DNA from 3 places in the Bradyrhizobium sp. CCBAU 51753 genome. Region 3 is predicted to be linked to each of the others. Evidence: predicted binding sites of a transcription regulator. Region 3 holds the regulator's gene; each other region holds the start of a gene.
The links. Region 3 encodes HrcA, which represses chaperone genes, less so after heat shock. Its sites were predicted from a motif close to GTTAGCACTCNCNNNNNGNGAGTGCTAAC; they were not measured.
Positions count from the first base shown of each region.

Region 1: the regulator HrcA is predicted to act here: its motif matches at 1,866-1,894, upstream of XH93_RS07190 (co-chaperone GroES).
Region 2: the regulator HrcA is predicted to act here: its motif matches at 1,967-1,995, upstream of XH93_RS25640 (co-chaperone GroES).

Region 1 is NZ_CP030037.1:1,566,646-1,573,170, forward strand. Features, by position in the region: gene groL (chaperonin GroEL) at 1-1,244, opposite strand, end outside; gene XH93_RS07190 (co-chaperone GroES) at 1,462-1,758, opposite strand; gene XH93_RS07195 (hypothetical protein) at 2,090-2,608, shown strand; gene XH93_RS07200 (protein phosphatase CheZ) at 2,970-3,758, opposite strand; gene XH93_RS07205 (L,D-transpeptidase) at 4,069-4,869, shown strand; gene XH93_RS07210 (DUF2076 domain-containing protein) at 5,018-5,899, opposite strand; gene XH93_RS07215 (ChbG/HpnK family deacetylase) at 6,031-6,525, opposite strand, start outside.
Region 2 is NZ_CP030037.1:5,622,808-5,629,332, forward strand. Features, by position in the region: gene XH93_RS25625 (FAD-binding oxidoreductase) at 1-4, opposite strand, end outside; gene XH93_RS25630 (oxygenase MpaB family protein) at 329-1,279, shown strand; gene XH93_RS25635 (hypothetical protein) at 1,435-1,731, opposite strand; gene XH93_RS25640 (co-chaperone GroES) at 2,029-2,343, shown strand; gene groL (chaperonin GroEL) at 2,434-4,074, shown strand; gene XH93_RS25650 (DUF2274 domain-containing protein) at 4,265-4,540, opposite strand; gene XH93_RS42445 (TrbI/VirB10 family protein) at 4,544-5,818, opposite strand; gene trbG (P-type conjugative transfer protein TrbG) at 5,815-6,525, opposite strand, start outside.
Region 3 is NZ_CP030037.1:171,533-178,057, reverse strand. Features, by position in the region: gene hemW (radical SAM family heme chaperone HemW) at 1-1,009, opposite strand, end outside; gene rdgB (RdgB/HAM1 family non-canonical purine NTP pyrophosphatase) at 996-1,631, opposite strand; gene rph (ribonuclease PH) at 1,643-2,356, opposite strand; gene hrcA (heat-inducible transcriptional repressor HrcA) at 2,524-3,612, shown strand; gene grpE (nucleotide exchange factor GrpE) at 3,785-4,390, shown strand; gene XH93_RS00790 (VOC family protein) at 4,413-4,838, opposite strand; gene XH93_RS00785 (helix-turn-helix domain-containing protein) at 4,915-5,769, opposite strand; gene pncA (bifunctional nicotinamidase/pyrazinamidase) at 5,782-6,492, opposite strand.

The DNA.
Region 1 (6,525 bases), 1.4 Mb from region 3:
CCGCCGGGCACGATGCCTTCCTGCACCGCGGCGCGGGTCGCGTTCAGCGCGTCCTCGACCCGGTCCTTCTTCTCCTTGACCTCGACCTCGGTCGCACCGCCGACCTTGATCACGGCAACGCCGCCCGCGAGCTTGGCGAGACGCTCCTGCAACTTCTCACGGTCGTAGTCCGAGGTGGTCTCCTCGATCTGCGCCTTGATCTGGCCGACCCGGGCGTCGATGTCCTTCTTCTTGCCGGCGCCCTTGACGATGGTGGTGTTCTCCTTGTCGATCACGATCTTGCCGGCGCGGCCGAGCATGTTCACCGTGACGCTTTCGAGCTTCATGCCGAGCTCGTCGGAGATCAGCTGGCCGCCGGTCAGGATCGCGATGTCCTCCAGCATCGCCTTGCGGCGATCGCCGAAGCCCGGCGCCTTAACGGCGGCGACCTTGAGCCCGCCGCGCAGGCGGTTGACCACCAGCGTCGCCAGCGCCTCGCCCTCGACGTCCTCGGCGAGGATCAGCAGCGGACGGCCGGACTGCACCACGGCTTCCAGCACCGGCAGCATCGCCTGCAGGCCGGACAGCTTCTTCTCGTGCAGCAGGATGTAGGCATCCTCGAGCTCGGCGGTCATCTTCTCGGCGTTGGTGATGAAGTACGGCGACAGATAGCCGCGGTCGAACTTCATGCCTTCGACGATGTCGACCTCGGTATCGAGCGACTTGTTCTCCTCGACCGTGATCACGCCCTCATTGCCGACCTTCTGCATCGCTTGCGCGATCATCTTGCCGATCGCGGCGTCGCCGTTGGCCGAGATGGTGCCGACCTGGGCGACCTCTGAGGAGGCGGCGACCGGCTTGGCGCGTTTCTCGAGATCCTTGATCACGGCTGACACCGCGATGTCGATGCCGCGCTTGAGGTCCATCGGGTTCATGCCGGCGGCGACCGCCTTGCCGCCCTCGCGGACGATGGCCTGCGCCAGCACGGTCGCGGTGGTGGTGCCGTCACCGGCGGTGTCGTTGGTCTTGGAAGCGACCTCGCGCAGCATCTGCGCGCCCATGTTCTCGAACTTGTCCTCGAGCTCGATCTCCTTGGCGACGGTGACGCCGTCCTTGGTGATGCGCGGGGCACCAAAGCTCTTCTCGATGACGACGTTGCGGCCCTTGGGGCCGAGCGTCACCTTGACGGCATTGGCGAGCACGTCGACGCCGCGCAGCATGCGCTCGCGGGCCTCTCCGGCGAATTTCACGTCCTTGGCAGCCATCTCTTCAACTCCTGAATGTCGGTAATGTGCTTGCTGCGTCTTAGGTTCGTCATCGCCGGGCTAAAGCACGAAGTGCGTCTTCGTACCAAGTGACCCGGCAATCCATCGCTCCTGCAAGACTCTTCCGAAGCTTGATGGATGCCCGGGTCGTCGGCTTGAAGACGCGCTTCGCGCTTACGCCCGGGCATGACGGTATGGATTGTGGGAGAGGGCGCGCTTACGCCAGCACGCCCATGATGTCGGACTCCTTCATGATCAGGAGTTCCTGGTTGTCGAGCTTGACCTCGGTGCCCGACCATTTGCCGAACAGCACGCGGTCGCCGACCTTGAGATCGATCGGGATCAGCTTGCCGGCCTCGTCGCGGCCACCCGGGCCGACAGCGACGATTTCACCCTGGGAGGGCTTTTCCTTGGCGGTATCCGGAATGATGATGCCGCCCTTGGACTTCTCCTCGGCATCGATACGCTTGACCACGACGCGGTCATGCAGCGGGCGGAAGGTGGATTTAGCCATGGCGTTTCCTCTGTTGAGGTCCTCTTGGAGGCTCGGTTTCAGGTCCGGTTCATCGCGACCGGCGCTGAATGCCGGTCCGGTCGGCGCCGGTGCGGGACGCCGACGCCCTTAGCAATCGTGGTGCGAGAGTGCTAATAGCGCGCCGGGAATATGGCCTGGCGCGGTTCCTGTCAAGCAACGGGGTTAAGGCCTTCTTGAGGCCAATATAGGATGGTGGACCAGAAACCAAATCGTAGCGATGCTGTCACTTTGCCGGACGTCATTGCTCCGCTTTACGTTTTACGCTTGGCTGCAGGACGGGTGCGGCCGGGATCAAGTTCGGGGGATGAAGATGATCAGGTCATTCAACGCGCGATTGGTCGCACGGTTCGCGGCCATTCCGGCGCTGACGCTATTCCTGGGGGCGTGCAGCAGCATGAGCCTGCCGTCGTTCTCGTCGAACGAGCCACCGCCGCCGACGGAGCCGGGCGTGGCCCCGGAGATGCCCGCGACGATCCGCGCCGACGAGATCGTCGGCCGCTGGGGCCTCGCCTCGTTCCAGAACCCGGCCGATCGCCCGCGCACCGAAAAGGCCGCGCGCGACCAGTGCAAGCAGCCCTACGTGATCGGCGCCGGCCAGTCCGGCGGCGTCATCATGCACCTGGCCGATCAGGCCACCCCGCAGGAATTGCGGCTGAAGGGCTCGCCGAGCGGCAAGAACTATATCGGCCCGCCCGGCCCGACGCCCGGCGAACAGGACCGCGAGATCGTCTCGTTCGACGGCCGCGTCCTGATCACCCGCTTCGTCGACAAGGACGCCGGCGTCCGCTACGGCAACATGGTCTACGTCCGCTGCGCGCCGAGGGCGTAAGCGGCGGGGAGTAGCTCCTCCAATTCACTAGTGCGGCATCGGTAGTGCACCTCTCCCCTTGTGGGAGAGGTCGGATTGCATCGTAGATGCAATCCGGGTGAGGGGTATCTCTCCGCGAGTCCCAGTCTCTCTCGTTCAGCGCTCGCGGAGAGATACCCCTCATCCGGCGCTTCGCGCCACCTTCTCCCACAAGGGGAGAAGGGAAGGGGCCGTCATTGCGAGGAGCGGAGCGACGAAGCAATCCATGGTGCCGCGTTTGCGGAACGATGGATTGCTTCGCTGCGCTCGCAATGACGGTGGATAGAGTCACAAACAAAAACGCCGGCCCGGGGGCCGGCGTTTTGCGTCTCTCTGCAAGACCTCAATTGAACATCGCGTCGATGTCGTCCTGCGAGGCATGGCCGGCGTCGCCGTCGAGCTTCGGGCCGTTGAGCAGGCGGGCGTCGCCCTCGCGGGTGTCGACGATCGGCGGGGTGTGCGCCTTGATGGCGTCGACGCCGCCCCAGATCTCCATCATCTCGTTGATGTGCTGCTCGATGAATTTCATCGTCTGCATCACCTTGTTGATGCGCTGGCCGGTGAGGTCCTGGAAGTTGCAGGCTTCGAAGATCGAGACCACGCGCTCCTGGATGTCCTCGCTGAGCCGCTTCTGCTGATCCGGCGTGACGTTGTTCGACAGCGCGGACGCGGCCTGGTCGATCGCTTCCGCCGCCTCGAGGATCTGCTGGGTGGCCTGTTCGGTGCCGCCGACCACGGCGCCGAGTTCGCCATTGACCTTGGCCATCTCCTCGCCATTGAAACTCTTGCCATGCAGCACGGCGATCTCGCGCTTGGTGCGGCCGATCGCGTCGTGGATCAGATCGAGCTCGACCTTGAGCTTCTCGCACTGCTCGACCTGGGCGCGGTAGGTGTCGAGCATCGCATGCATCTCGGCGACCTCGCGCGCCACGATGGCGCCGGCGCTCTCGGTGACGGCGACGGCGCCCTGGGCCGGCGCGGCGGCCATCTGGGCGCGGATCGAGCGCAGCTCGGCCATGATCTCGCGGTGCATCGGCCCGAGGTCGACGCCGCCCGTGGCTTCCGGCTCCGGCATTGCCACATCGCCCATGATCGCCTGCTCGACACGAAAACGCTTGCGCTTGACTGACATGATTACATTCCCACCCCTTTAATCCGCCCGTTCTAGACAGAGGCGATTTAACGTGAGGTTCACGCGGGAACAGATTGCGCGCACAGCGTGACGCGCGGCGAACACCGCCAGTTAACCATGTTGTCTCGACATTTATTCAAAATAAACGCTGTCCGGCAAAACCGCGTGCGCTTGGCGGGATGGTGAATCGAAACGCGGCTTCTGTTTACCAAACCGATGCGGTTTTCACTGCCTATTGACCACGTGCAGCGGCGCAGGGTCTCAGCGCCGTCGCGAAACAGGTCACGACGAAACAGTACAGAGTACGTCGATGTTCAGGAAAACCACGCTTGCGCTGCTTGCCGGCGCGTCTCCGCTTATTGCCGCTCCGCATCACGCCATGGCGATCGATGCGGCGCCGCTCTCCGAGCCCACCGTGCTCTACGCGCCGCAGCCGCAGATGCGCACGGCCTATGTGCAGCCGCAACGCTCCAGCAACATGGGCGGCGGCCTCATCGAATTCCTGTTCGGCGACGCGCCGTCGTCACAGGGCTACGCGCCGCAGCAGCCGGTGTATCAGCAGCAGCCCGGCTATTACGGCCGGCAGTCGCTGCCGCCGATGGATCCGCAGCAGCAGATGCTACGCCAGCAGGAAGAGGCGGCGGTCGATCCGCGGGAGCGTCAATTTGATCCGAGATATGAAAAGCAGACCGTCGAGTATCACGGCAAGGAAGGCGCCGGCACCATCGTGGTCGATACGCCGAACAAGTTCCTCTATCTGGTGCAGGGTGACGGCCGCGCGCTGCGCTACGGCATCGGCGTCGGCCGGCCCGGCTTTACATGGGCGGGCACCAAGACGATCTCGGCCAAGAAGGAATGGCCGGCCTGGACCCCGCCGCCGGAAATGCTGGCGCGCCGTCCCGATCTGCCGCGGCACATGGAGGGCGGTCCGGAAAATCCGCTCGGCGCCCGCGCGATGTATCTGGGATCCTCGCTCTACCGCATCCACGGCTCCAACGAGCCCTGGACCATCGGCACCAACGTCTCCTCCGGCTGCATCCGGATGCGCAACGAGGACGTCATCGACCTCTACGGCCGCGTCAATGTCGGCGCCAAGGTCGTGGTGATGTGAAATTTGTAGCCCGGATGGAGCGCAGCGAAATCCGGGAGCAGTCTCACCGCGGCTTTCCCGGATTGCGCTTCGCTTCATCCGGGCTACGGGTCAAACAAAAACGGCCGCTCTCATCGAGCGGCCGTTGTCGTTTCACGCGATCTGCGCCTTACGCGTAATCGCTGTCGTTGCCGCCGCCATCGAACCCGCCGTCGTCGTCATTGTCGAAGTCGTCGGAATCGTGGTCGTTGTTGTTGTAATCGTCGTTGCGGTTGTCATCGTTGTTGCGGTCGTTCGACGCCTGGTCGAACAGGCCGGCGCGCGAACCTGAATCATTGCCGCGGCCGGACGAGCCGATGTCGCCGATGCCGGCGTCACGCGCGAGATCGCTCGACGACTGGTCGCCGCCCCACGGGCGCGAACCGCCACCGAGGCCGCCGGCGTCGGAGAACGCCTGGTGGTTGCCGCCGCCCATCAGGCCGCGGATGCTGCTCATCAGCATCGAGCCGCCGACCACACCTGCGGCAGCTGCCGCCGCGGTGCCGAGGAACGAGCCGCCACCGCCGCCGAACGCCGGCTGCTGCGGAGCGCCATATTGCTGGCCGTAGGGCGGAGGAGCCTGGCCGTAGGACTGCGGCGGCTGGCCATAGCCACCGGCCTGCTGCATCGCCTGGCCCGAGTTCCAGACCGGGCGGCCACCACCCGGATCGCGGCCCATGTCGGGGGCACGCACCGGCGGCACCGAGCCGTGCGGCTGTCCCTGTGACTGGCCGAAGATCGCGTCGCGCATCGAATCGAGGAAACCGCCGGACTGCTGCTGCCCGCCCTGCTGCTGGGCGACTGCGGCCTCCAGCTCCTGGATGCGGTCGTGCGCGCGCTTCAGCGCCTCGTCCTGCACCAGCGCCGTCTGCACCAGCGCGTAAACCGCATTCGGCGCACTGCGCAGGCCTTGCATGATCGCGGACATGGCCTCGTTGTCGCGCGGGGCATTCTCCAGCTTGGCGAGCCGGTCGAAGAGATCGTCGATCAGTTGGCGTTCTTGCGGATTCATGGCGTTCTCCTTCGCGTCGAAACGAATCGGCGCGTTCGGGATGTAGGGCCGGCTTTGTGGCGCAAGGAGTGGGCGGCCGGATTAAATTTTATCTATGCGACAAAACGACCGGACGATTTATTTGAACCAATTCAACCCAGTGTAACATTGTTCAGGGCGAGCAAAGCGGGGAAATCGTCGCTCGCCAGATAGGCATGTTCCTTCTCCCGCTGGGTGGTCAGCGGATCGAGACTCCGAAGCGTCTCGTCGACGAAGCCGGGGTGGCACATCACCAGACCCCCCTCCGGCAGGCCATTGAGGAACTGGGCCATCAGCGGTCCGAAATCGGGCTCGGTGGTGAAGTCGTAGGCGCCGGCGAAGGTCGGGTTGTAGCGCAGGCCGAGCCGCGCCGCCTTGCTGCGGAATTGCGTGCTGAGCACGTCGAGCACCAGCGTCTTCAATCCGGTAATGCGCTGCGTGAGCGGCAGGTTGAGCCCGCCCTGGCGCACCCACGCCTCCGGCGCGCGCTGCTTCACTGCGCGCAAAAAACCGTCGCGCACCTGCGGGAACAGCTGCGCGTGCTGGTGGCCGTCGACATAATCCGGCACGCGGCCGAACAGCTCGCGGAAGGCGTCGAGCTGGGCCAG
Region 2 (6,525 bases), 3.7 Mb from region 3:
TCATGAGCGTCCTCCGCGTTTCGTTTCGAGAGTTTTTTGAATCGGGGAACAAGATACTCTGAACGACCACGCTGCAGAGTGAGCTCGTTCGATCGAAACAATACGCTTTCGAGCGGGAGTATGAAAGACGCGGCGGTGGGACAGTTCCTTCAGCAAACGGCGTCGCAGCAGCCGCGGCACTCGGCTTACCCGCATGGGACACGACCAAATCAGGCCGGCGTATTCCGCCCGGGTAGACATCATGCGACTAGGCGAGCTTTGGCTTGCCGAATTGCGATAGACTGCACAGACCAGTGGAATACCCCCGTCTGGTTCGGGAGGTGCGCATTTGGTTTCCGAAAGCGATCTCGAGCTCGCTCTTGATTTCGTCCGGGCTCGGGCCGCCGGACCGGTCGAGGGCATTTTTGGTCCAGGCTCGATGACCTGGCGGATCGACCGAGAAGCCATCACCTTTTTGGGTGCTGGTCGTGCCTTGCTGCTTCAGCTGGCGCATCCCTGGGTCGCCGCCGCGGTCGCCGAGCACTCGCGGACCTTCGCGGATCCGATCGGTCGCTTCCATCGAACCTTTGACGTGGTGTTTACGATGGTGTTCGGCTCGCTCGATGCGTCCCTTACCGCTGCCCGGCAACTGCACCGCCGCCATACCATGATCGTCGGCCGCCTGCCCGAAGCAATTGGTCCATTCGAGAGCGGCTCGCCGTACCGCGCCAACGAGGCCGCAGCATTGCGCTGGGTTCACGCGACCCTTGTCGACACCGCTCTGGCCGTCCACGACCTGATCCTGCCTCCGCTCTCGGTCGAAGAGCGCGAGCACTATTGGGCCGAAAGCCGGCTGTTTGGGGCGTTGTTCGGGTTGACTCCGAGCGACTTGCCGGCGGATTGGGATTCATTCGCGGCCTACACCGCGGCGACGATGCAATCGGATACATTGTCGGTCAGCACCGCCGCGCGCGAGATAGCTCGACAGATCTTCGCCGGTGGACGACCGTGGTTGCGGTCGCCGCGCTGGTATCAAACCCTGAGTGCCGAGCTGCTGCCGGACCGATTGCGCACCGGCTTCGGATTTGCCTTTGACGCACGCGACAGGAAGGCTGCAGAGCGTGCCGTTGCGCGGATACGACGCATCTATCCCAAAATACCGACCCAGCTTCGCTACGTCGGCCCCTACCAGGAAGCTCAGGCGCGACTACAGGGGAAGTCGCAGCTTGGCTGGACAACCCGGTGCCTGAACAGGGCCTGGATAGGACGCCCCCAGTTGGATGACCGCTGGAATAAGTGAAGGTGTCCCGGACTGCCGCAGACGTTCGCATGCGGCCGACCGCCGCCTGCCGCGATCCCAATCGGCCTGCCGACTATCGCCTTCGGGTTACAGGCGGCGATAGAGCCCGCACACAGAGAAGTCTGGTTCTCCCGCGGCAACCGACGCGCGGAAGACTACGCATCAGATTCTATTTTCACCAAAACTTCCCCAGCGATGATTTCGGGGTCTCCAAGATTAAGGTCATGCAGGCTTGCTTGAACGAAATCCAGCACTTTATCGTTCGCAGCATTAGCGCTTTCGCGGTCATCGAATATCATCACAGCGATACCGACGCCATCGCCCCCATCCAATACGTAATAAGATCTGAATCCGTGCGATTCTCTTAGGATCTGACCGATGCCGCTTTTGGCGCGGCGAGCAGCGTCCGCAACCGAACGAACGTTGGTGTACTTTCGAATGAACATGTACATCAGCCACCCATGTATCTCAGTCCTAACCCGCGCATCAAAGCATATTGGGCAGGCGCTGGACTAGGACGTACTTCCGCGTCGGGTCATTTGCGTCGATCTAGTATGCCCGCAGTCACCTCCGATCTCCCCAAAAGAGCCGTAGTCAAAGTGAGGGGCGCGGTTCGACACCAAGGGCCAACAGGCGACATGGGTCGAAGCCCTTGCGCCGGAGTGTCACGGACTTATGTGAGGAGCGGTGAGCACTCGCTCATTGCGACTGCCAATCCAGCAATAATCACAAAAGCCAAGGAGGATCGCATGAAATTCCGTCCGCTTCACGACCGCATCGTGGTCAAGCGCATCGACGCCGAAGAGAAGACCGCTGGCGGCATCATCATTCCGGATACTGCCAAGGAAAAGCCCTCCCAGGGCGAAGTGATCGCCGTCGGCCCCGGTGGTCGCGACGAAGCTGGCAAGCTGATCCCGATCGACCTCACGGTAGGCGATCGGGTCCTGTTCGGCAAGTGGTCCGGCACCGAGGTCAAGATCGACGGCCAGGAGCTTCTGATCATGAAGGAGAGCGACATCATGGGCGTTCTCACCGACGTTTCCGGCTCCAGGAAGGCGGCCTAACGCTGACCGCCGCAAGCGCTCACCCCTGAGGAGCACCTGTCGATGCTGCCTCGCAGGTGAGAGACGAATTTCAATTCAGGGAGGACAAACATGTCAGCTAAAGAGGTCAAACTAGGTGTCGATGCCCGCGATCGCATGCTGCGTGGCGTAGACATCCTTGCCAATGCGGTGAAGGTCACCCTCGGTCCGAAGGGCCGCAACGTGGTGCTTGAGAAGTCGTTCGGCGCTCCCCGCATCACCAAGGACGGCGTTGCCGTCGCCAAGGAGATCGAGCTCGAGGACAAGTTCGAGAACATGGGCGCCCAGATGGTGCGCGAAGTGGCGTCGAAGGCGGCGGATGCTGCCGGCGACGGCACCACCACCGCGACCGTACTGGCTGCCGCGATCGTCCGTGAAGGCGCCAAATCGGTTGCCGCCGGCATGAACCCGATGGATCTAAAGCGCGGTATCGATCTCGCGGTCGACGCCGTTGTCGCGGATCTGGAAAAGAACTCCAAGAAAGTGACCTCGAACGAGGAGATCGCGCAGGTCGGCACCATTTCGGCCAACGGCGATGCCGAGATCGGCAAGTTCCTCGCCGACGCCATGAAGAGGGTCGGCAACGAGGGCGTGATCACGGTCGAGGAAGCCAAGTCGCTCGAGACCGAGCTCGACGTCGTCGAGGGCATGCAGTTCGACCGCGGTTACATCTCGCCCTACTTCGTCACCAACGCCGACAAGATGCGCGCCGAGATGGACGACGCCTACATCTTGATATACGAGAAGAAGCTCTCCTCGCTGAACGAACTGCTGCCGCTGCTCGAGGCCGTGGTGCAGACCGGCAAGCCTCTGGTCATCGTCGCCGAGGACGTCGAAGGCGAGGCGCTGGCCACCCTGGTCGTCAACCGCCTGCGTGGCGGCCTGAAGGTCGCGGCCGTCAAGGCTCCGGGCTTCGGCGATCGCCGCAAGGCCATGCTGCAGGACATCGCGATCCTGACCGGCGGCCAGGCCATCTCGGAAGACCTCGGCATCAAGCTCGAGAACGTCACGCTGCAGATGCTCGGCCGTGCCAAGAAGGTGATGATCGACAAGGAAAACACCACGATCGTCAACGGCGCCGGCAAGAAGGCCGACATCGACGCCCGCATTGCCCAGATCAAGGCGCAGATCGAGGAGACCACCTCGGACTACGACCGTGAGAAGCTGCAGGAGCGTCTGGCCAAGCTCGCGGGCGGTGTCGCGGTGATCCGCGTCGGCGGCGCGACCGAAGTCGAGGTGAAGGAGCGCAAGGATCGCGTGGATGACGCGATGCACGCGACCCGCGCGGCTGTCGAGGAAGGCATCCTGCCGGGCGGCGGCGTCGCCCTGCTCCGGGCCTCCGAGCACCTCAAGGGCATCCGCACCAAGAACGACGACCAGAAGACTGGCGTCGAGATCGTGCGCAAGGCGCTGTCGGCTCCGGCCCGCCAGATCGCGATCAACGCGGGCGAGGATGGTTCCGTCATTGTTGGCAAGATCCTGGAGAAGGACCAGTACCCGTTTGGCTTCGACAGTCAGACCGGCGAGTATGTCAATCTCGTCAGCAAGGGCATCATCGATCCGACCAAGGTCGTGCGCACTGCGATCCAGAACGCTGCCTCGGTTGCAGCGCTGCTGATCACCACGGAAGCGATGGTCGCCGAGCTGCCGAAGAAGGCCGCCGCCGGTCCCGCGATGCCCCCAGGCGGCGGGATGGGTGGCATGGACTTCTGAGCCCGACCGTTCAGCGCTCAAGAGAAAGAAATGGCCCGGCATCGTTGCCGGGCCTTTGCGCGTTAGCTACGGGTCCGACTCGACTACAACAACTGCGTGGAGGTGACGAATCAGCATGGGTTGGATCAAGCGGAGACGTGGGCTCCGGCGGAGCCTCAGCTCTGACCACTCTCGCAGGGACGACCTAAAGCTATAGACCCGGGTCGTTCGCCGGTTCACGCAAGCCCTGCAAGCTACCCAATCGGCTCGATTTTTTACGCTTGTCATCCTTTTGTTTCGATTTGTAATCCGCGTCACTATCGAGAAATGCCTCCAATATGAACGGGATCAGTTCGGCAACCTCCTCCTTGCTGCCGTAAGTCTCCGCATAAAAATCAGCATACTCCCGCAGCCGCTTCGCTAAGCTCGGTGCCAGCACAAGATTCATCCTTACGGGTGTTCGATCAGGCAGCTTCGCAAGCTTCATCCCTCACCTGCCCTTCGCTACTGCCTCAACATCCTGATACGGCTTCAGCACAAGATCCTTCGAAACAATCACCCGCAGCGGCCATCCCGGCCGCACCGTGATCGTTGGCTGCACGTCGAGCTCACGCTCCACCAGGCGCTGCCCCGCACGATTGGTCGTTTGTTGCGTGCTTTCCCGCAGCGCCTTGACGAGATCGCTCTCGTCGTTGCCGATAGAGAGTTGGGTCCCCACCCCAATCAGGGTCGCGAGCGCGACGCCCTTGAGCAACTGCCAGGTGTGGAAATCCACCTCGTCTTCGAGACCTGCGTAGCCAGCGACGTCGGTTGCCGGAAGGTTCTCGATCACGACTGAATTGCCATTCGGCAGGATAAGTCTCGTCCAGACGACCAACGCCCGTTTCTGGCCAAAGGCCACGACGCTATCGTATTTGCCCACGAGCCGCGTCCCCTGCGGGATCAGAAGATGCGCGCCGGTGACCGTGTCGTAGACGTTTTCGGTGACCTGGCCGATAGTCGCCCCAGGCAGGTCCGAATTCAGCCCGGTGACGAGGCTCGCCGGAATGATCGACCCGGCCATCACGGCGTAGGTGGAGGGTGCCGGTTTGAGCGCATGGGGATTGGTGGTTTCCGTGTCGGCTTTCGCTCCCACGAAGGCCAGCTTGCGCGCTTGCGACGAGGGAATGATCTCGCCGGAGCGGTCGATCATCGCCTGCGCAGTCTTCGCGAGTTCCGCAGCCGACGGCCCCGTATCGGGCGTTGCAGGCCGAAATGCGGATGGGGCAGCAGCCGACGCTTCGATCGGACTTGCCTGCTTGCGCTTGTCCTGCTTCTCCGACAGGCGGACGAACAAGCTCGACTCCTTTGCCTGCTGACTGATCCGCGCTTGGCGGATCCGTTCGGCCCGTTCGGCATCTTCCTCAGGGTTGGTCCGGAAACCCGTGTCCGATGCCGCACCGACCTTCTTCTCGTTCTCGGCAAAGGCTCGCCCAATGTCCCCAGGCGACGGCGGTCCAAGTCGCGGCGTCGATGGCGGCAACTCCTCATAGGACTTAGGCAGCTTGCTCAAGCCTTCGGCGGTCTGCTTGCGGTCGGTATTGTAAAGCTCTGTCCGCTCCGCCTGCTTGGAGGAATGCGGCCGGAGCGCCACGAGCGTCGCTCCGGCAACGAACAGCGCGGCGACCGCGCACCCGATCATGAGGGCGCGCCTGTTGAGGCGCCGAACCGGCCGCGGCCGCGCCCGCAGCTCCAGCGGCTCGGGATCCTGATCCAGGTTCGTCACGAGGCGCTCCCTGAGCTGAAGGCCTGCGACACCGGCCGCGCGTCGATACGTATGATCCGGACGATGCGCTGCGGATTTTCGCCAAGGCGAAGCTCGGCTGCGCCGAACATCCGATCGACGATGTAATAAGAGCCGCGGACACGGTAGTTGACGAGGTTCGGCCGGCCATCGGCGCCGGCGACGAACAAGGGCGGCGCCTCCCCCTGCGACAGGCCGGATGGCATCTGGATGTAGACCTTGCGACCATCGTCAAATGCTCGCACCGGCCGCCACGGCGGATCGTCTCCTTCGATGCGATAGCGGAAGTTCAGGCTGTCGAGCCGAACGCCCCGATCGGCGATCCGCTCCTCGTTTTGCTGGGCGGCTGCATTCTGCTTGTGGAGCGCAACAAGGGTGTCCGTCGGGTAGGTCCAGGAGATGGACGCCATATAGGTCTGCTTGGTCGAGACCAGTTCAAGATGATAGGCCCGCCGGTCAGTCAAGACCACGAGATTGGTCTGGATGTCCGGAAGTGTCGGCTTGACCAAAATGTGCACACGCCGCGCGCTGCCCTGCCCGCTCAAGGTATCGCCAACCACCCAGCGAACAGTGTCGCCGGTGGAGACATCGATCAGTTCTTCGCCAGGCTGCAGCGCAATGGTCGAGACCTTCTCCGGGCTTGCATAGAGCCGGTAGAGCGCGCCTTCCGTCCAGGGATACACTTGAAT
Region 3 (6,525 bases):
CGTAACGGCTGGGGTCGATGCCCTCGACGAGCCGCAGTCCCATCAGCAGGAATTCGTCGGCGCGTTCTTCGCTGTTGAGGCTGTCGTCGGTCATGACGCCGTGACCGCGTTCCTCGACCTTCGATAGCCATGCCTCGGGACGCTTGTCGGTGGCGGTCGCGTGCCTGACGCCGTCGATGTCCAGCCGGCCATGGGCGCCGGGGCCGATGCCGGCATATTCATCGCCGCGCCAGTAGACCAGATTGTGCCGGCACTCGGCACCTAGGCGGGCGTGATTGGAGATCTCGTAGGCCGGCAATCCCTCAAGGGCGCAGACCTCCTGCGTCACGTCGTAGAGGGCGCGTGAGGTCGCCTCGTCCGGCGTCCTCAGTTTGCCGGCGGCGTGCAGCCCGAAGAACGGCGTGCCTTCCTCGATCGTGAGCTGATAGAGCGACAGATGCTCGGCGGCTTCCGCGATCGCCTGCTTCAATTCGCCAGCCCACATTTGCGGCGTCTGGTCGGGGCGGGCGTAGATCAGGTCGAACGAATAACGATCGAACGCAGAGCGCGCGATCGCCACCGCATCGAGCGCCTCGCGCGCGGTGTGCAGGCGGCCGAGCGCTTTCAGCGAGGCATCGTCCAGCGCCTGCACGCCGAGCGAGACGCGGTTGACGCCGGCAATGCGATAGCCGCGAAACCGCGTCGCCTCGACGCTGGTCGGATTGGCCTCGAGCGTGACCTCGACGTCTGGCGCGACCGACCAGTATTTGCCGATCGCATCGAGCACCGCGCCGACGGTCTTCGGCTGCATCAGCGAGGGCGTGCCGCCGCCGAGGAAGATCGACGACACTTCACGTCCCGGCACGCGCGCGGCCGTGGTCTCGATCTCGCGGGTGAAGGCGCGCACGAAGCGGTCCTCGTCGATCGGCGCATGCCGGACGTGGCTGTTGAAATCGCAATACGGGCATTTCGACAGGCAGAACGGCCAGTGCACGTAGACGCCAAAAGCTGGTCGTTCAGCGTGGCTCAAGGCAGATCTCCGCGAGCTTCACGAAGGCGCGGGCGCGATGCGACAGGCCGAGCCCGAGCGGCGGCAGGCCGTGCTTCTCGATGCTGCTCATCTCGCCGAAGGTACGCGTGTGCCCGTCGGGCAGGAAGGCCGGATCATAACCGAAGCCGGCGGTACCGCGCGGCGGCCAGACCAGGGTTCCATCGACGATGGCCTCGACCTCTTCGAGATGATCGTCCGGCCAGGCCACGCACAGCGCCGAGACGAAATGTGCCTTGCGCTTGTCCGGCGTGGTGGCGCCGCGCTCCTGCAGCAGGCGCTCGATCCGCGTCATCGCCGCCATGAAGTCCTTGCCCTCGCCGGCCCAGCGCGCGGAGTGAATGCCGGGCGCGCCGCCGAGCGCATCGACCACGAGGCCGGAATCGTCGGCAAAGGCCGGCAATCCGGTCGCCTTCGCCGCGGCAATCGCCTTGATCGCCGCATTGGCGCGAAAGCTGTCGCCGGTCTCCTCGGGCTCGCCGAGACCAAGCTCGCCGGCCGGCACCGCCTCCACGCCGTGCGGCGCCAGCAGTTCCCGCATCTCGGCAAGCTTGCCGGGATTATGGGTGGCGATGACGAGCTTACCGGTGATTCGGCGGTGCATGACCAATCTGTCTACGCCACCGCGATCTTTTGCAAGTCGACCAGACGCGCGACACCTTTGCGCGCCAGCGCCATCAGCGCCAGAAATTCGTCCTGCGTAAACGGGGTCTTTTCCGCGGTGCCCTGCACCTCGATGATGCGGCCGTCGCCGGTCATGACGAAATTGGCGTCGGTCTCCGCTTCCGAATCCTCGGCATAATCGAGATCGAGCACTGGCGTTCCCTGGTAGATGCCGCAGGAGATCGCCGCCACGTTGTCGCGCAACACGTTGGTCTTGATCATGTTGCGGGTCTTCATCCAGTTGATGCAGTCGGCCAGCGCCACCCAGGCACCGGTGATCGAGGCGGTGCGGGTGCCGCCATCGGCCTGGATCACGTCGCAGTCGACCGTGATCTGGCGTTCGCCGAGCGCGTCGAGATCGACGGCGGCGCGCAGCGAGCGGCCGATCAGGCGCTGGATCTCGACGGTGCGGCCGCCCTGCTTGCCGGCGGAGGCCTCGCGGCGGGTGCGTTCCAGCGTGGCGCGCGGCAGCATGCCGTATTCGGCGGTGACCCAGCCGCGGCCCTGGCCCTTCAGCCATGGCGGCAGGCGCTCCTCGAGCGTGGCGGTCACCAGCACATGGGTGTCGCCGAACTTCACCATGCAGGAACCCTCGGCATATTTGACGACGCCGCGTTCCAGTGTGACGGGACGCAGTTCATCGGGCGCACGGCGGCTTGGCCGCATTGGAAATCCTCCGAAAATCCGTGAGATGGCTGGCGGTGCTTGTAGGAGGGGGAACGGGCAGCGGCAAGGGTTTTCGGCCAGGGATTTGGGGGCGATCCGGGGGCCGAATGCTGCTTGTCACCGGCCCCCCGGATCGACAAATTAGGGGAGCTACCAAGGAGTGGAGTGTGGCTCAGCACGATCCGATTGGCCTGATCACGCCCTACGCAGGGCTGGCCCAGCTCAACGAGCGCTCGCGCGATATTTTTCGTCAAATCGTCGAAAGCTACCTTGCGACCGGCGAACCGGTCGGCTCGCGCAACATCTCGCGCCTGATCGCGTTACCGCTATCGCCGGCTTCGGTCCGCAATGTGATGTCGGACCTCGAACAGCTCGGGCTGATCTACGCGCCGCACACCTCGGCCGGCCGGCTGCCGACCGAGCTCGGCCTGCGCTTCTTCGTCGACGCCCTGATGCAGGTCGGCGACCTCACCGAGGACGAGCGTCAGTCGATCCAGACCCAGCTTGCCTCCGTCGGCCGCGCGCAAACCGTCGAGGCCGCGCTTGGCGAGGCGCTGACCCGGCTGTCGGGGCTGACCCGCGCCGCGGCGGTGGTGCTGACGCCCAAGGCGAATGCGCGGCTGAAGCATATCGAATTCGTGCGGCTGGAGCCGGAGAAGGCGCTGGTGGTGCTGGTCGGCGAGGACGGCAGCGTCGAAAATCGCGTGCTGGCGCTGCCGCCGGGGGTTCCCTCCTCGGCGCTGACGGAGGCGACCAATTTCCTCAATACGCGGCTCCGCGGCCGGACCTTGGCCGAGGTCCGCCTCGAGCTCGAGACGGCGCTGACGCAGAGCCGCGCCGAGCTCGACCAGCTGACGCAAAAGGTCATCGCGGCGGGGATCGCGAGCTGGTCCGGCGGCGAGAGCGAGGATCGCCAGCTGATCGTGCGCGGCCACGCCAATCTGCTGGAGGATCTGCACGCGCTCGACGATCTCGAGCGCATCAAGTCGCTGTTCGACGACCTAGAGACCAAGCGCGGCGTGATCGATCTGCTCGGCCGCGCCGAACGCGGCGAGGGGGTGCGGATCTTCATCGGATCGGAGAACAAGCTGTTCTCGCTGTCGGGTTCCTCGACCATCATCGCGCCCTACAGCGATGCCCACGGCCGGATCGTCGGCGTGCTCGGTGTGATCGGTCCGACCCGGCTGAACTACGCCAGGGTGATCCCGACCGTCGACTACGCCGCGCGGGTCGTCAGCAAGATTTTGGGCGGCTGATCGGATCGAACTTCGCTCAATTTGACCCGGTTCCTCCATGGGAGGTGGAAACCATGCCGGGGCGAGCCGCGTTCCAAACCCATCTAACGCTTGATTTTCATCGCTCAAAGCACGATACCCGGCCAACAATCCCCAAGATTTGAACCGACGCGAGTTTTCGAGAAGGCACGCCATGACCGATCCGAACCGGGCCAACGACAACACCGAGAATTCGGCGCCGACGGGTGAGCCCGTGGTCTCGAAGCCCTACGTCATGCCTGACGAGCCCGAGGTGGGATCGGCGGAGGCGCTGGCCAAGGAACTGGCCGAGGCGCGCGACCGGACGCTGCGCACGCTGGCCGAGATGGAGAACCTCCGGCAGCGCACCCGCCGCGAGGTCGCCGACGCCAAGACCTACGGCATCACCGGCTTCGCCCGCGATGTGCTCGAGATCGCCGACAATCTGCAGCGCGCGCTCGACGCGGTGCCGGCCGAGGCCAAGGAAGCCGCCGATCCCGGGCTGAAGGCGCTGATCGAAGGCGTCGAGCTGACCGAGCGCTCGCTGCTCAACGCGCTGGAGAAAAACGGCGTCAAGAAGTTCGATCCGATCGGCGAAAAATTCGATCCGAATTTCCAGCAGGCGATGTTCGAAGTGCCCGATGCGTCGGTGCCGTCGGGCACCGTGGTGCAGGTGATGCAGGCCGGCTACATGATCGGCGAGCGCGTGCTGCGCCCGGCGCTGGTCGGCGTCTCCAAGGGCGGCGCCAAGGCCGCCCCGGCCACCGACTTCACCGCCTGATCGTTCGCGTGTGCCGCTGGCGTTAGGCCAGCGGCTTCTCGTGCGCCTTCGGCCAATAGGTGCCGAAGCTCCAGAGATTTCCTTCCGGATCGCGGCAGGCGAAATCGCGGCTGCCGTAGTCGGTGTTGCGCAGCTCCATCTCGATCTTCGCGCCCGCGGCCTTGACCTTGGCATGCAGCGCATCGGGATCGGTGACGGCGATATAGATCGAATCGGTGCGGCGGCCATCGAGGTCGCCGACCAGCTTGCCGTAGGCGTCGTCGCGGCTCTGGCCCAGCATCAACATCGACGAGCCAAAGGCGAGCTCGGCATGGTGGATCACGCCGCCATCGCGATAGACGACGTGTTCGGTGAAGCCGAGCACGGTCTTGAGCCAGTCGATCATCGCCTCGGCATCGCTGCAGCGGAGCGTCGGGTAGATGCGCGGTGGTTCGATTTCGTTGGTCATGGTCGTTGGGCCTCGTTGCTGATCGCCTGATGTCGCCACTATGCGCAGGCCAACGCGGCATCGGCTTGAAGGTTTGTTACCAGTCCGCCGGTTCATCCTCGAAGCGCACCAGCCGGCTGTCGGTCAGCGCCAAGCGGCGCGCCCAGGCGGTCGGCGGTTCCCCGGCAAATTCGACGAATTCGCGGGCGAGGTGGGCCTGGTCGGCATAGCCGGTTTCGGCCGCGATTCCTGCCCATCCGCCAGCTGCACCGCTCTGCGCCAGCCGGCTCGCCCGGTGAAAGCGCATCAGGCGCGCCAGCGCCTTGGGCGGCAGGCCGAGCTCGGACCGGAACCGGTCGACGAGGTGCTTGCGGCTCCAGCCGATCTCGCCGGCCAGCGCCGTGATGCGGGCGGCGCCGCCGGAACGCGCCAGCCTACGGTAGGCGAACACGATCTCGGGCGAGGGCGGGCGGCCGATGCGGCGCAGCACGAAGTCCTCGATCAGGTCGAAGCGGCGCTGCCACGATGGTGCGGCGCCAAGCCGCTCGCGCAGGCGATGGCCGTCATGGCCGAGCACGTCGTCGATCGCGACCATGCGCCCGGCGAGTTCGGTGACGGCACCGCCGAACACGCGATAGGCGCCGAGCGGGGTGAAATCCACCTGCACACAGGCGGCCCCGCCGTCGGACTCGATATAGACCGGTCCCGGATAAAGTCCGGCGGCGAAGCTGAGCTGACGGTCCGATGCCTCGGGCTCGCGTCCGAGCGCGATCAGGAACGGCGTGCCGAAGCTGATGATCAGCGGAACGATCAGCGGCGCGGTCTGGCGCTGGGCGAACCGGCCGCCCGCCGTCTCGCGATAGCCGGTCATGGCGATGATCGTGCCGGCCAGTTGCGGCGACGGCCCGCGCTGCACGAACTCGAATGCGAACGGTGCCGCGGATTCGGCCATGCGCAGCGCGCCCTAGGCAATATCCGACGACTGGATGCGCTTGACCCCGGCCTTGGCCATGTCGGCCCAGGCCTTGGCGAGCGAGCCCTGGGTGTCGATGCCGCGGCAGGCGTCCTCCACCACCGAGGTCTCGAAGCCGGCCTTGCGGGCATCGAGCGCGGTCCAGGCCACGCAGAAATCGGTGGCGAGACCGGCCACGAAGACGCGCTTGACCTTGCGCGCCTTGAGGTAGGCGGCAAGGCCCGTGGTGGTCTTGCCGTCGGCCTCGGTGAAGGCGGAGTAGCTGTCGACGTCCTTGTGAAATCCCTTGCGGATGATCAGCTCGGCCTGCGGGATTGCGAGATCCTTCGACAGCGCGGCGCCGTCGGTGCCCTGCACACAATGGTCGGGCCACAGCACCTGCTTGCCATAGGCGAGGTCGATGGTCTCGAACGGCTTCTTGCCGGAATGGACCGAGGCAAAGGAGATGTGCCCGGGCGTGTGCCAGTCCTGCGTGATCACCACATTGGCAAAGCTCTTGGCGATCCTGTTGATGATCGGCACCACCTGCTCGCCATCCTTCACGGCGAGGCTGCCGCCGGGCAGGAAGCAGTTCTGGACATCGATCACCAGCAGCGCCGAGGCATCGTCCGGCTTGATCGCTGCCGCCCGCAGCCGCCCCGGAACCAGGCTCGCAAGCGCCGCCGCACCGATGCCTGCAACCACCCGCCGTCGATCCAACATCGCGCCCTCCTCGCTCTGCATGAGACTTGCGAG